Regions from separate parts of the Ramlibacter tataouinensis genome, predicted to be linked through region 1. Evidence: riboswitches for the same ligand, from Rfam matches in the RefSeq annotation. Region 1 holds a riboswitch; each other region holds the start of a gene.
What was found. A riboswitch is a leader RNA that binds a small molecule or an ion and turns the genes downstream of it on or off. The one in region 1 is predicted to bind thiamine pyrophosphate.

Region 1 (5,043 bases):
CCGCCGGCTCCAGCTCGCGCGCCTGGGCCATCGTCATCGGCTGCGGCTCGAAGCCCGGCGGCGCCTTGCGCGTCAGGAAGTCGATGGTGCGCGCGGCCGCGCCTTCGTCGCCCCGATGGGCGAACAGCAGGCTGCCCTCGCGCCGCACTTCGAGATCGACGTCGAGCTGCGCCGCGATCTCGGGCCACAGCTCCAGCGAGCGCAGCCCGAGCGCGAACACGTGCTCGTCCGCGCATTGCAGTTCCGCCACCGGGCACAGCATGCCCGCGGCGGTCCAGCCGGCGGCGCCGCGCGCCTGCGCGTCGGCGGCGGGGTCGAACACCTCGACCGCGTGGCCGGCGCGCGCCAGCCGGAAGGCGAGCAGCCGGCCCACCAGGCCTGCCCCTGCGATACCGATCTTCATGGGGCTACTCCTGGCGGACAGGGATGTAGATCTCGCCGCCGGCGGCCTTGAATTCCGCGCTCTTGGCCGCCATGCCTTCCTGCGCCGCCGCGAACTCGCGCACGTCCTGCGTGATCTTCATCGAGCAGAACTTCGGCCCGCACATCGAGCAGAAGTGCGCGACCTTCGCGCCGTCGGCCGGCAGGGTCTCGTCATGGAAGTCCTTCGCCGTCTCCGGGTCGAGCGACAGGTTGAACTGGTCCTGCCAGCGGAACTCGAAGCGCGCCTTCGACAGCGCCTCGTCCCAGGCGCGCGCGCCAGGGTGGCCCTTGGCGACGTCGGCCGCATGCGCGGCGATCTTGTAGGCGATGATCCCCTGCTTGACGTCGTTGCGGTCGGGCAGGCCGAGGTGCTCCTTCGGCGTGACGTAGCACAGCATCGCGGTGCCGAACCAGCCGATCATCGCGGCGCCGATGGCCGAGGCGATGTGGTCGTAGCCGGGCGAGATGTCGACCGTCAGCGGACCCAGGGTGTAGAAGGGCGCCTCGCCGCAGTGGCGCAGCTGCTCGGTCATGTTGGCCTGGATCATGTGCATCGGCACATGGCCCGGGCCTTCGATCATCACCTGCACGTCGTGCTTCCAGGCGAGCTGCGTGAGCTCGCCCAGGGTGCGCAGCTCGGCGAACTGCGCCTCGTCGTTGGCATCCGCGCCCGAGCCCGGGCGCAGGCCGTCGCCGAGCGAGAAGCTGACGTCGTACGCCTTCATGATCTCGCAGATCTCCTCGAAGTGGGTGTAGAGGAAGTTCTCCTTGTGGTGCGAGATGCACCACTTCGCGAGGATCGAGCCGCCGCGCGAGACGATGCCGGTGCGGCGTTTCGCGGTGAGGGGGATGAAGGGCAGCCGCACGCCGGCGTGGATGGTGAAGTAGTCCACGCCCTGCTCGGCCTGCTCGATCAGCGTGTCACGGAAGATCTCCCAGCTCAGGTCCTCGGCGACGCCGCCGACCTTCTCCAGCGCCTGATAGATCGGCACGGTGCCGATCGGCACCGGCGAGTTGCGGACGATCCAGTCGCGCGTGGTGTGGATGTTCCTGCCGGTCGACAGGTCCATCACCGTGTCGGCGCCCCAGCGGATCGCCCACACCAGCTTTTCCACTTCCTCCTCGATCGACGAGGTCACGGCGGAGTTGCCGATGTTGGCGTTGATCTTCACCAGGAAGTTGCGCCCGATCGCCATCGGCTCGGTCTCGGGATGGTTGATGTTGGCGGGGATGATCGCTCGGCCGCGCGCCACCTCGTCGCGCACGAACTCGGGCGTGATGATGTCGGGGATCGCCGCACCCATCGGGTTGCCGGCCAGGCGCGCATTCTTCTGCGCATCCGCCAGGTATTCGCGCATCCACTCGCGCCGGCCGTTCTCGCGCAACGCGACGAACTCCATCTCCGGCGTGACGATGCCCTTGCGCGCATAGTGCATCTGCGTGACGTTCGCGCCCGCCCTGGCGCGGCGCGGCGTGCGCTGCAGGGCCGCCGCCTGGGCGCGCAGCGCGGCGATGCGCTCGCCCTCGCGCGCCTCGTTCTTCGTGCCGTCGTCCAGCGCCTGCCGCAAGCGGCCTTCGTAGCTTTCCGTGTCGCCGCGCGCGGCGATCCACGCATCGCGCAGGCCCGCCAGCCCGCGCCGCACGTCGATCTGCGCGCCCGGCTCGGTGTACGGGCCCGAGGTGTCGTAGAGCGTGACCGCCTCACCGTTGGTGAGCTGGACCTCGCGCATCGGCACCCGCACGCCCGGGTGCAGCTGCCCGGGCATGTGGACCTTGGTCGAGGCGGGGAAGGGCTCGCGCGTGAGGGCGAGCAACTGGACGAGTTTGTCGGGTGCGTTCATGGGCCAATCCTTGGAGCAAGTGATCGTTTGCTCCAGGGATGGCAGGACGCGGGGCCCGCGAGGGCCAGGGACACTGTCAGCTCTTCTTACGCCGGTACGAACCGGTTCAAGTTCACGGGTTTGGACTCACCATCTCAGCGATACCGGCCTTCTTTCGAAGGGCCGCTCGCACCCCGGAGCAGCGGCAGTATAGCGGCGCGTGCCGACCGCGCGCCAGTCCCATTCGGGACCGGCCGTGGCATCTGTGGCTAAAGCGCCATGTCGAGCGCGACGCGCATCGCGTCGACCTCGGAGCCCTTCAGGGGATCGAACTCGAACTTCGCGCCCACATCGAGCGCGCGCGCGAGCGAGGGGCTCGGCGGCTTGCTCTTGAGGCCGTCGAACAGCGCCAGCGTGCGCGCCGCGACGTCGGCCGGGGTGTCGTGCCGCACATAGATGCCGTAGCCCCAGCTGGTTTGCTTGGTGGGGATGACGAACAGGCGCGCGTGGTGGATCTTCGGATCGGCGCCGATCTGGTTGTGCATCGAAGCCGAACGCGCGCCCTGAACGCGCGTGATCACCCCGACCCAGCGGTCCGGGCGCCACTCGAACGCGGCTTTCGTCGGCAGGTAGCTCTGGCCGAGCCCGATCTTCGGCGGCACGTCGGCCACCTTGCCGCAGCGCTTCTCGGCCTTCACCAGCGCCGTGGTCACGCCGCTTTGCATGCCGAAGCAGGTCGCCTGCCTCAGCCGGTCGAGCACCTGGGCCTGTTCATCCGGCTTCAGCTGCGAGAGCTCCACGGGTTTCGGGTCCTTCTCGCTGCCGAGGTCACCGAGCAACAGGATCGCGGCCTTGATCTCTTCGGTGTTCACCGCGATCGGCTTGTAGCCGGAGGCCAGCCCCACCACCGGGTTGCCGTAGACCCAGCAGGGCGGCCGGGGCCCCTTGACGGCCGCCACGGCCTCCTCGAGGCTGCTGACGTTGACCACCGGCGAGGCCGACAGGCCGCCGCGGCCGATGAACTCGGACAGTTCCTGCGCCGCCCGGGCGACCTGCGGCGTGCCTTCGCCGCGGATCACTTGCGGGTTGAGATACACGCCGCCCTCGCAGGTTTGGGCCGAGGCGGCCAGGCAGCAGGATGCGAGCGCACCGGCGGCCAGTAGCAATCTGTACTTCCTCATGACCGTTGTCTCCTTCGTCGTTATCTGAACTTCTGGGCCCGGGCAGCCGAAACGCCTGCACGGCGATCACGGTTTACGCCTGTGAATATTTGCGCTGATTGACCGCGGTCAAGAACTCGGGTTTTCCCGTTGAGCTGAAAACAGACACGCGTTGCGCGCGAGCTTTTTTTGAATCTTGACCCCGGTCAACGGCCCGCCGTCGCCGCCTCCCGCACAGTGCACTCAAGCGAAGGGGGCTCCACGCCGCGCTGCATCCATCACGAGGAGTCAATGGCGACCATGACGATCGATCACGAAGAGTTGATCCAGGCCATCGGCGACGCCGTTGTCGTCGCCGGCACCGACGGGAACATCGCGTACTGGAATCCGGCGGCCACGCGCATCTTCGGCTTCACCGAGGACGAGGCCATGGGCCGGGCGCTGGACCTGATCATTCCCGAACGCCAGCGCGCGCGCCACAACGAGGGCTATGCCAAGACGGTGGCCACGGGGACGACGCGCTACGGCACCTCGCTGCTGCGCGTGCCGGCGCTGCACAAGGACGGCCGCCGGCTGTCGATCGCCTTCACGGTGGCCCTGCTCCAGGGCGAGGACGGCGGCGTCAGCGGCGTGGCCGCGGTCATCCGCGACGAGACCGAGCGCTTCGAGCAGGACCAGCAGCTGCGCAAGCGCCTGACCGAACTGGAAATGGCCGCGCGCGCCTAGCGCCTGTTACCCGGCCCGCAACACGATTTGAAACTTCGGAGATAGAGAGATGGACGACAAGGCCTTGAGCGGCGTGCGCATCCTGGACTTCACGCACGTGCAGTCCGGCCCCACCTGCACCCAATTGCTGGCGTGGTTCGGCGCCGACGTGATCAAAGTCGAGCGACCGGGCGAAGGCGACGCCACGCGCGGGCAACTGCGCGACATTCCCGGCGTGGACAGCCTGTACTTCACGATGCTGAACCACAACAAGCGTTCGGTCACGCTGAACGCGAAATCGCGCGGGGGCAAGCAGCTGCTGGAGTCGCTGATCAAGCACTGCGACGTGCTGGTGGAGAACTTCGCGCCCGGCGCGATGGAGCGCATGGGACTGACGTGGGAGCGCATCCACGAGCTCAACCCGCGCATGATCGTCGGATCGGTCAAGGGTTTCGGCCCCGGACGCTACGAGGACTGCAAGGTCTACGAGAACGTCGCGCAGTGCGCCGGCGGCGCCGCCTCGACCACCGGTTTCGACGATGGCCCGCCGGTCGTGTCCGGCGCGCAGATCGGCGACAGCGGCACCGGCCTGCACCTGGCGCTGGGCATCGTGACGGCGCTGTATCACCGCACGCGCTCCGGCCGCGGCCAGAAGGTGCTGGCGCCCATGCAGGACGCGGTGCTGAACCTGTGCCGCGTCAAGCTGCGCGACCAGCAGCGCCTGGAGCGCGCGCACTCGCTGCACGAATACCCGCAGTACCCGGATGGCAAGTTCGGCGACGCCGTGCCGCGCGCCGGCAACGCCTCCGGCGGCGGCCAGCCGGGCTGGATCCTGCGCTGCAAGGGCTGGGAGACCGATCCCAATGCCTACATCTACTTCATCACGCAGGCGGCCGTGTGGCCGGCGGTGTGCAAGGTGATCGGCGAGGAAGAGT
Region 2 (5,043 bases), 2.1 Mb from region 1:
CAGGTGCACGCCCTCGGCCCCGCAGGCCAGCGCCACGTCCAGCCGATCGTTGATCACCAGAGGAATGCCGCGCGGCGCCAGCAGCGTCTTGAGCGCCAGCGCCTGGGCCAGGAAATCGCGGGTGGACAGCTCCTTCTCGCGAAGCTGCACGCAGCTGGCGCCGCCTTGCACCGCCGCATCCACCACGTCGGCCAGCTGGCGCCCGCGGCACAGGGCCTGGTCGGTCACCAGGTACAGCCGCAGATGGCGGCGCAGCGCGGCGCCATCGGTCACTGCCCCACCTCGAGACGCAGGCGGCGCTGGAAGCTGTCCTGGTCGGTGAGTTGCAGGGCATCGAGCAGCAGCGCCTGCATGCTGCCCACACCCTGCCCGGCGGCCTGCGCCCGCTCGGCGGCGATCTCGCCGGCCACGCCCAGCAGGGCCATGGCTGCCGTCGTGGCGCGCCAGGCGTCAGGCTGCACGGCGCAGAACGCGCCGACCAGGGCCGTGGCGGAACAGCCGATGCCGGTGATGCGCGTCATCCATTCGTGGCCATTGGACAGCCGGCTCCAGCGCCCCTGGGCGTCGAGCACATGATCGGTCGCGCCGCTGACGCAGACCGTTCCGCCGGTGCGCTGAGCCAGTGCGCGCGCCGCGCCCAGGGCGTCGCCGGCCGCGGCGCTGCTCTCGACGCCGCGCGTCTGGATCGCGGCACCTGCCGTGCTCATCACCTCGGAGCCATTGCCGCGGATCACCGTCGGCGCGGCGCCGCCCAGCAGGCGCTCCAGCGTCTTGTTGCGATACGGCGTCGCGCCGGCACCCACCGGGTCGAGCACGGAGGGGATGCGACGTTCGGCCGCAGCACGCAGCGCCAGTTCCATGCTCTGCACCCAGTACGGATCCAGCGTGCCGATGTTCACCACCAGCGCCTGCGCGATGCCCACCATGTCGGTCACCTCTTCATGCGCGTGCGCCATCACCGGCGCGGCGCCGGCGGCGAGCAGCACGTTGGCGTTGAGGTTGATCACCACCAGGTTGGTGATGTTGTGGACCAGCGGCACGCGCGTACGCACGGCAGCGATGTCGGCCCAGAGATCGGCAGCGGTCAGGGAAGTGTTCACGTCGTTCCTTGTGGCGGATGGGATCCGGGATCGACGGCGGAAGAAGGCCCATCAGGGCGGTGCTTCCCTACGCTGGCATGACCCAGATCAGGTACCAAGAGTGTTTCTCAGCCCCACCGCACCAACAGGCGGGGCACCTCTAGCAACTGCGATTCTATGGCGCCGGAATTGCAGAACCGTTTTTCACGGACGAGTTGTGGGACGGATGAGGTAAGGACCGGAATTCAGGCTATAATCGAGGGCTTCAACGGTACGACGGCAGCTGCCACAGACCGAAGAGAATATTCCTCGATAGCTCAGTCGGTAGAGCGCCGGACTGTTAATCCGTAGGTCCCTGGTTCGAGCCCAGGTCGAGGAGCCAATAACAAGCGCAACGGCGAGAAGAGCGTTCTTCTCGCCGTTTTCGCTTTATGACTCGCTTTGGAGCGATATAAGCCGAGTTCTTGATTCGTGGCACTCCTGCCAAACCTGAATGGAGAAGATCAGCATCATGGCCAAACTTTTCCTGTGCGCAGGCATCATCAGCTTGCTCGCCGCCTGTTCCAACATGTCCGGGCCCTCCGATACCAGCACGATGGGTGCGCCAGGCTCCAGGGGCAGCAGCGTCGGTGGACCACGCGGCGCTTCCGGGACCCTCTAGTAGCGTCCACACCTCATGCACAGACCGGCCGTGCAAAAGTTCTCGAAAAACAGGGCCGCAAGCCACTGGGATCGACAGCAACACGGCGTGTTCGCCTACAAAGTCCACTGCTGAGCCTCCTACAAGCCAAGGCCGCCGCTGAGCCTAAGCTTCGTACTGCCATTAGGGTGTGTCTCAAGTCTCCAAGGTATCGGGCCGGCTAGACCGGCCCGCTTTTTTTTGCCCGCCAGACCACTGCCCTTCAAGGCTGCAGCCGCTTGAACTTCTTGTGCAGCGCCGACAGCTCACCTTGCCCCGCGCCAAGCGAAGCCAGGGCGAGGAGTTCCTGGTTCGCACGCCACGGCTCGCCGGCGCGGGCGTAGGCGACCGCCAGGTAGCGATGAACCTCCTGGAAGCCCGCCGCGAGGCTGCGGGCGCGCTCCAGCGCTGCAATGGCGCGCCGGGGTTCGTCGTCCTGCAGGTGCAGGATGCCCAGGCCGATCCAGTAGTACGGGTCGGCCGCGCGGCGGGCCTCGAGTCGCCGGGCGTACTGCCGGGCCTCCGCCATGCGACCCTGGTCCACCAGCAGCTGGTGCAGCTCATGCAGCGATGCATCTGTCGATCCACCCATGGCCACCGCTCGCCGCAGCAGCCGTTCCGCCTCCTGCTCCTGCCCGGTCCGGCGATACAGGACGGCCAGGTTGCCGTAGGACGCGACATAGTCCGGCTGGGCCTGGATGGCAGCCTTGAAGTGGGCGTAGGCCAGGTCGTGGCGGCCGCGCGCCAGGTGTTCCACCGCGATGTTGTTGTAGTAGCGAGCGACGATGCCGGCTTCCGTCAGCGGCGTGCCACGCTGGCCGGTGGCGAAGTCCGGCTCGAAGTCGACGACGATGTCGCGGCCGGCCGGGTCGCCGGGCACGTCGCGAAAGGCGCGAGGAAACAGCACGTTGACATGCTGGTTCACCGCATCGAGTTGCCCGCGCCGGTCGAAGATCGCCGGCGCCTGCACTTCCTGCATCTGCGCGGACACGCCCATGGCGCGCGCAACGGCGTAAGTGAGCACGGTAAGCGACAGGCAGTCGCCGCTCTTGTTGCGCCAGGTCTCGGCTGCCGTGGTCGAGTGGCCGCCCGCGTAGGCGAAGCCGCGGCCTTCAGGACCGAAGACCACGCCCAGGAGGCGCTTGAGACGCTGGCCGGTGCTGGCCTGCAGCAGCGCGGGCTCGGCCAGCTTGCGTTCCAGCTCCGGGTCGAGCCGGAACAAATCGGCAGGTTGAACGGCCACCAGCGCGGGTTGCCAGCCGAACGCCTCATCCATCCACGGCGAGGGCTCCGGCATCCGGGTCGGCGCGGACGCGCATCCGGCCAGTGCCAATGCGAAAACGATCGCAGCATGAGCCCGGTGCAGCATGGAGTTCTCCAGCGCAAGTCCTGACGCCCCACAATAGCAGCGTCGCCCGTCTTTGGCGAGGCTTCGCATGAACTCGATGAACCTGCCCTGGCTCGACCCCGGCGATCCCTTTCCGGATCCCTCGCAAGCGTGGGACACCCGGCACCCGGCGCCGGGGCTGCTGGCGGCCGGCGGCGTGCTGGACGTGGACACCCTGCGCCGCGCCTACTCGGCCGGGATCTTTCCCTGGTTCAGTGAAGGCCAGCCGATCCTGTGGTGGAGCACGGATCCGCGCATGGTGCTCATGCCGGCCGAATTCAGGCTGCACCGGTCGCTGCGCAAGACGCTGCTGCGCTTGCTTGAAGATCCCTCCTTCGAGCTTCGCATCGACGGCGCTTTCGACGAGGTGATCCGGGCCTGCTCGTCGAGCCCGCGCCCGGGCCAGTCGGGCACCTGGATCGTGCCGCGCATGGTGCGCGCCTACGCGGCCCTGCACCGCGCGGGCTTCGCGCACAGCGTGGAGACCTGGTGGAACGGCGAGCTGGCAGGCGGGCTGTATTGCGTGTCGGTCGGCGGTGCCGTGTTCGGCGAGTCGATGTTCACGCGCGTGCCCGACGCATCGAAGATCGCGCTGGCGGGCCTGGTGGCCTTCTGCCGCCGCCATGGCATCGGCATGATCGACTGCCAGCAGAACACCGCGCACCTCGCCTCGCTGGGCGCGCGGGAGATCCCGCGCGCGGCATTCGTGGCGCAGGTGGCACAGAGCGTGAGAAAACCACCTCCGCCTTGGCGATTCGACCCCGTATACTGGGACGAACTTCTGCCGCGAAAGCCGTGACGCACCTCAAGGACCTTCCGCTCCAGACACTGCAGTTCTACGCGACGGCACCCTATCCCTGCAGCTACCTGCCGGGCAAGCAGGCACGGTCGCAGGTGGCCACGCCCAGCCACCTGATCCACAACGACGCCTACTCCGAACTCGTGACCAGCGGCTTTCGCCGCAGCGGCATGTTCACCTACCGTCCCTATTGCGACGGCTGCCGGGCCTGCGTGCCGCTGCGGGTACTCAGTGAGGCCTTCCGAGCAGACCGCAGCCAGCGCCGGGCCTGGACCCGCCACAGCGACCTTCAGGCGCGCGTTCTCAAGCTGTGCTTCGTGCCCGAGCACTACCACCTGTACCTGCGCTACCAGACCGGGCGCCATGCCGGCGGCGGCATGGACCACGACAGCATCGACCAGTACACCCAGTTCCTGCTGCAAAGCCGGGTGAATTCGCGGCTGGTGGAATTCCGCGAGACGCTGCCCGACGGCTCGCCCGGCGCGCTGCGCATGGTGTCCATCCTGGATGTCCTCAATGACGGCCTGTCGGCGGTTTATACCTTCTACGAGCCGCAGGCCTCGGCCAGCTACGGCACTTACAGCGTGTTGTGGCAGATCGAGCAGGCCCGGCGGCTGCGCCTGCCGCACGTCTACCTGGGCTACTGGATCGGGCAGAGCCCGAAAATGAACTACAAGGCGCGTTTCGCGCCCAACGAGGTGCTGGTCGACGGCCAATGGGTTCCGGGCGGCCCCGCCGGACGCCCCGATTAGGTCGGCAGCATTTCATAAGATAAAATCGGCGAGCCCTTCGCTCTTCCCGATCTTCATGAGAAAGTCCGAGGCCGGCGCGCCGGCCACTCCCACCATCCAGGTGATCGAACGCATGTTCGCGCTGATCGACGTCCTCGCTTCGCGCGAGGAGGCCGTGTCGCTCAAGGAGATCAGCGAAAGGACCGGCCTCCATCCCTCCACCACCCATCGCATCCTGAACGACCTGGCCACCGGCCGTTTCGTCGAGCGGCCCGAGGCCGGCAGCTACCGCCTGGGGATGCGGCTTCTGGAACTGGGCAACCTGGTGAAGGGCCGCCTGAACGTGCGCGACGCCGCGCTCGCGCCCA
Region 3 (5,043 bases), 2.1 Mb from region 1:
CGCGCGCCGTGCTGGTCACCCCGAACCTGGATGAAGCCTCACTGCTGCTGGATCGTCCGCTCGCGAATACGGAGGCGCTGCAACCGGCGGCGGCCGACCTGCTGGCCCTGGGGGCGCGCGGCGTGCTGCTCAAGGGCGGCCACCTGCCGGGCGAGGAGGTCGTGGACGTGCTGGCGCATGCGGGGGCTTTCGAGCACTTGCGCGCCGCGCGCATCGCCAGCGGCAACACGCACGGAACCGGTTGCACGCTGTCGTCGGCCATCGCCTGCGGGCTGGCGCTGGGCCTTGGCCTGCGAGAGGCCGTGGTGCAGGCGCGCGAGTACGTGCGGCGCGCGCTCGCGACCGGCGCGAGCGTGCGCACCGGCGGCGGCCATGGTCCCTTGAACCACGGCCACGCGCCGGTGTCCGCGCGGCTGCTGCCCTTGCCGGCTTAGCGGGGGCTCTTGCGCGTGGCCCAGGCCAGCGCGAAGGTCAGGGCGAGGGCGGGCAGGGCGGCACCCAGGCTGGGTGCGTAGGCCTTGCAAAGGTGGAAGGTCGCCACGCCGGCGAACCAGATCGCGATCGGCAGCGCATTGGCCCGGCGCGCGCGCGCCAGCTGCGCCACCGCATCGACCCCGAACGCCAGCCGGCCCAGGATCACGCCGAACAGGGGCACGAACACCGAGCTGAGCAGCAGCAGGAAGGGCTCCAGGGCGTGCATGGGCAGCACCAGCGCGAAGCCCGTGCACGCCAGTGCCATCACCAGGCCCCAGCGCCGGATGGTCCAGCGCGGCGCCAGGCTGTGGGCGGAGACGGCGCCGGAGTAGGCATCGCCATAGGCGTTGTCGATTTCATCGATGAGGATCAGCGACAGCGCGAGCAGGCCGCCCTGCGCCAGCAGGAGCGCCGTCACCAGGTCGGGGCTGGGCAGGGTCAGCGCGACCAGCACGCCCAGCGCGTAGCACCAGGCGTTGGCCAGGGCATAGCCCAGCCAGGTGCCGCGCAGCGCCGCGCGGCCGCTCGAACCGTGGCGCGCATAGTCGGCGACCAGGGGCAGCCAGGAAATCGGCATCGCGATCACCAGGTCCAGTGCCGGCAGCACGCCCATGCCGCCTTCGCCGGGCCGGTTCCACAGCGCCTGCCAGCCTTGCGACTGCGCCATGCCGAGGAATTGCCAGGTGAGCCACAGGAGCGAAAGCACCACCAGCGGCAGCGCGATGCGCGAGATCAGCCGCCGGACCAGCCGCACCATGGAGCCGGTGGCCAGCAGCGCCAGCAGCCCGCCCCACAGGAGCGCTGCCGCCAGGGACCAGGCCGGCCCGGCCGTCGCGCCAGCCTGCTGCGCGATGGCCACGGTGGCATCGCGCATGACCGCGATCTCGAACGCGCCCCAGCCGACCAGTTGCACGATGTTCAGGACCACGGGCAGCCTGGCGAAGGCGCTGCCGTAGACCGCGTGCATCAGGCCGGCGCTGGCCAGGCCGCTGTCGCATCCGAGTTTGGCGACCCAGGCCAGCAGGCCGGCACCGAGGATGGAGCCGGCGACGATGGCGAGCAACGCATCCCTGGTGCCCAGGGCCGGGACCAGATAGGCGCCGACCTGCATCACCAGCAGGCCGACGCCCAGGCTGAACCAAAGCGCCGCGTGATCGCGCCAGCCGAACAGGCGGTCGGCCGAGGAAACGGGGGTGAGGGCCAGGTTGGCCGCGGAGCTCGCGGGCAGCGTTGCTGCCGCGGAAGAAGAAGCTGTTGTCGTGGTCATCGTTGCCTTCCCTGCGCGAGGATTACCTCAATCAGGTTCAAAGGGACTGTCTCAGTCACGCCTTGCGGCGCAACACCCCTAGCGGATGCGTGAGTGATTCACGCGGAAGCAATTCTAGCGGCCTCGAGGCCGCCGCCTTCGCACGCGCTGCAAACGATCAGTCGAACACCGGGGTTTCCACGCCAAGCACCTTGTGCAGCTTGGGGGATGTGGTGGTGTACTGCAGGTGGATTTTCTTGTCCGGGAAGATGAAGGGCGCCGCGCCGAAGGCGGCCAGCGCGCACTCGTGGAAGCCCGAGAGAATCAGCTTCTTCTTGCCGGGATAGGTGTTGATGTCGCCGACGGCGAAGATCCCCGGGACGCTGGTCGAGAACTTCTCGGTGTCGACCACGAGCTGCTTGCGCTCGATGTCCAGGCCCCACTCGGCGATCGGCCCGAGCTTGGGCGACAGGCCGAAGAACACCAGCAGCACGTCCAGCGGAACGACGCGCGTCACGCCGTCGGCCGCGGTGACCTTGATGCCTTGCAGGCGGCCGTCCTCTTCCTCGAAACCGGTCACTTGGCCGACCAGGAACTGCATCTGGTGCGACTCGCACAGCTCCCTCATCTTCGCGACCGAGGCGGGCGCCGCCTTGAAGCCGTCGCGGCGGTGGATCAGGACCACGCTTTCCGATTGGTGGGGACCGTCCTGCGCGAAGTTCAGGGCCCAGTCCAGCGCGGAGTCGCCGCCACCGACGATCACCAGGTTCTTGCCGGCGAAGTCGGCCGGGCTCTTGACCCGGTAGAACAGCTGCGTGCCATCGAACTTGTCGAGGCCTTCCACCTTGAGTGTGCGCGGCTGGAATGCGCCAACGCCCGCGGCGATGAAGATGGTCCGGGTGAGGAAGCGCGTGCCCCTGGAGGTCTCGACAAAGAAGCGCCCGTCGTCCTGGCGCTGGACAGTGGTGACTTCCTGCCCGAAGTGGAAGGTGGCGCCGAAGGGCTCGATCTGCTTGAGCAGGCTGTCGGTCAGCTCCTGCCCGGTGCACACCGGCACCGCCGGGATGTCGTAGATCGGCTTGTCGGGGTACAACTCCACGCACTGGCCGCCCGGATGCGGCAGCGAATCGATGACGTGGGCCTTGATCTCCAGCAGGCCCAGCTCGAACACCTGGAACAAGCCGACGGGACCGGCCCCGACGACGACCGCATCGGTTTCGATGGGGCCGTCGTGGGCGGCTGCGGTCTTGAGCACTTCGGGGTCGAGCTTCGCTTCCATGAGTCCTTTAGGGGCGGATCAGCTCGGAGAGCTTTCCGGTCTTGTCCTTCCATTCCTCGGCATCCGGCAGCGCGGGTTTGCGCTTGGTGATGCTCTTCCAGCCAGGCTGCTTGGACAGTTCGGCGTTCAGCTTGATGAAGCTGAGCTGGTCGGGTGGTGTGTCTTCCTCGGCATAAATGGCGTTCACCGGGCACTCGGGGATGCACACCGCACAATCGATGCACTCATCCGGGTCGATGATGAGGAAGTTCGGCCCTTCGCGGAAGCAGTCCACGGGGCAGACGTCCACGCAATCCGTGTACTTGCAGCGGATGCAGGATTCGGTGACGACGTGAGTCATTGATGTGATGGGTCTATGGGGGACTACCCCCGGATTTTAGGGCGGCGCCTGCCACCCTACTTGCTCAAGCTCAACGAACCAGCACCGCCCCTGAGGTCTTGTGGCTGGCCGTATCCACCAGCACGAGCGAGCCGAGCCTGCGGGAATCGGCGTAGGGAACAGCCGGCAAGGGCTCCTGCAGCGCGAGCTCCACGTGGCCGATGGCGTTGGGTTCGAGCTGCTGCGCCTCGCCAGGGGCCAGCGTGTCGATGTCCAGCCTGTGGACGATGCGCTTGACCTTCGCCTTGACCCAGCGATGGCCGTGGAGCGCCCAGTAGGCACGGCCGGCCACCAGGGGCTCGTCGTCCATCCACGCGACGGTGGCGGACAGCTCGAGCAGCGGCGCGGGCGCGTCCGGCGCCAGCAACCAGTCGCCGCGCGAGACGTCGACCTCGCGGTCCAGCACCAGCCCGGCGCTGTGGCCGGCAGGTACCTCGGCCGGCTGCCGCACGTGATTCAGCACCTGGGCCACCTTGGCAGTCTGCCCGCCGGGCATGACCTTGAGCTCCTGCCCGGGCTGGATGCTGCCCGTGGCGATGCGGCCCCAGAAGACTCGGCGGCCCTGGCTGGTGTCCGAGGAGGAGGAGAATTTTTCGACCCATTGCACCGGGAAGGCGAAGGGCTCGTCGGCCTCGGCCGAGGCGACATCGAGCTGCTCCAGCCACTGCAGCAGCGACAGGCCCTCGTAGCCGCACCAGCCGGGCGTGGATTCCACCACGTTCTGGCCCTTCAGCGCCGAGATCGGAATGATCGCCCGCACGGCAATCCCCGCCGCTTCGGCGAACCCGGCGAGGGCGCCGGCGATGTGGCGGAAGGCGAGTTCCGGGTCTTCCACCGCGTCGAGCTTGTTGACCGCGAACAGGATCGAGGGCACGCGCAGCAGGTTGACCAGCAGCGAATGGCGGCGCGTCTGCGGCAGCAGTTCCAGGGCGGCGTCGCGCCATTGCAGTTTGGTGGCATCGACCAGCACCACCGCCGCGTCGGCGCTGGAGGCGGCTGTGACCATGTTGCGGGTGTACTGCTCATGGCCCGGCGCGTCGCCGATGATGAACTTGCGCGCCGGCGTGGCGAAATAGCGGTAGGCCACGTCGATGGTGATGCCCTGTTCGCGTTCGGCCGACAGGCCATCGGTGAGCAGCGCCAGGTCGGTTTCGCCCGAGCGCTGCACGCCGGCGAGCTGGTCCTGCAGCACCGCCTTGCTGTCGACCAGCAGGCGGCCGATCAGCGTGCTCTTGCCGTCGTCGACGCTGCCGCAGGTGATGAAGCGCAGGGCCGAGACATGGTCGTGCTCGGCGGCACGGTGAACGGCAGCAGGCTGCTGGAGATCGCGGGCCGACATCAGAAATACCCGTCCTTCTTTCGTTTTTCCATGGAGGCGTCCGAGGTCTTGTCGTCCATGCGCGTCGCGCCGCGCTCGCTCACCTCGGCCGAGAGTGTTTCCAGCACCACCTCGGCGGCGCTGGCGGCGGGGCTTTCCACCGGGCAGGTGCAGGTGATGTCGCCCACGGTGCGGAAGCGCACGGTGCGCGTCTGCACCTGCTCGCCGTCGCGCGGCGGCGTGAGTTCGGTCACCGGCACCAGCAGGCCCTTGCGCTCCACCACCTGGCGCTGGTGGGCGTAGTAGATCGAGGGCAGGGCGATGTCCTCGCGCTCGATGTACTGCCA

Region 2: another riboswitch for thiamine pyrophosphate. It lies ahead of thiM (hydroxyethylthiazole kinase); the one in region 1 lies ahead of thiC (phosphomethylpyrimidine synthase ThiC).
Region 3: another riboswitch for thiamine pyrophosphate. It lies ahead of UC35_RS00275 (purine-cytosine permease family protein); the one in region 1 lies ahead of thiC (phosphomethylpyrimidine synthase ThiC).

What each region holds. Positions count from the first base shown of each region.
Region 1 is NZ_CP010951.1:2,112,597-2,117,639, forward strand. It holds gene thiO (glycine oxidase ThiO) at 1-403, opposite strand, end outside; gene thiC (phosphomethylpyrimidine synthase ThiC) at 408-2,264, opposite strand; TPP riboswitch at 2,331-2,450, opposite strand; gene UC35_RS10200 (hypothetical protein) at 2,513-3,424, opposite strand; gene UC35_RS10205 (PAS domain-containing protein) at 3,704-4,129, shown strand; gene frc (formyl-CoA transferase) at 4,179-5,043, shown strand, end outside.
Region 2 is NZ_CP010951.1:51,033-56,075, forward strand. It holds gene thiE (thiamine phosphate synthase) at 1-273, opposite strand, end outside; gene thiM (hydroxyethylthiazole kinase) at 270-1,100, opposite strand; TPP riboswitch at 1,148-1,251, opposite strand; tRNA gene UC35_RS00295 (tRNA-Asn) at 1,386-1,461, shown strand; gene UC35_RS00300 (tetratricopeptide repeat protein) at 1,982-3,127, opposite strand; gene aat (leucyl/phenylalanyl-tRNA--protein transferase) at 3,195-3,944, shown strand; gene UC35_RS00310 (arginyltransferase) at 3,941-4,696, shown strand; gene UC35_RS00315 (IclR family transcriptional regulator) at 4,752-5,043, shown strand, end outside.
Region 3 is NZ_CP010951.1:45,223-50,265, reverse strand. It holds gene thiD (bifunctional hydroxymethylpyrimidine kinase/phosphomethylpyrimidine kinase) at 1-434, shown strand, start outside; gene UC35_RS00275 (purine-cytosine permease family protein) at 431-1,741, opposite strand; TPP riboswitch at 1,732-1,831, opposite strand; gene UC35_RS00270 (NAD(P)/FAD-dependent oxidoreductase) at 1,899-2,999, opposite strand; gene fdxA (ferredoxin FdxA) at 3,007-3,339, opposite strand; gene UC35_RS00260 (sulfate adenylyltransferase subunit 1) at 3,410-4,717, opposite strand; gene cysD (sulfate adenylyltransferase subunit CysD) at 4,717-5,043, opposite strand, start outside.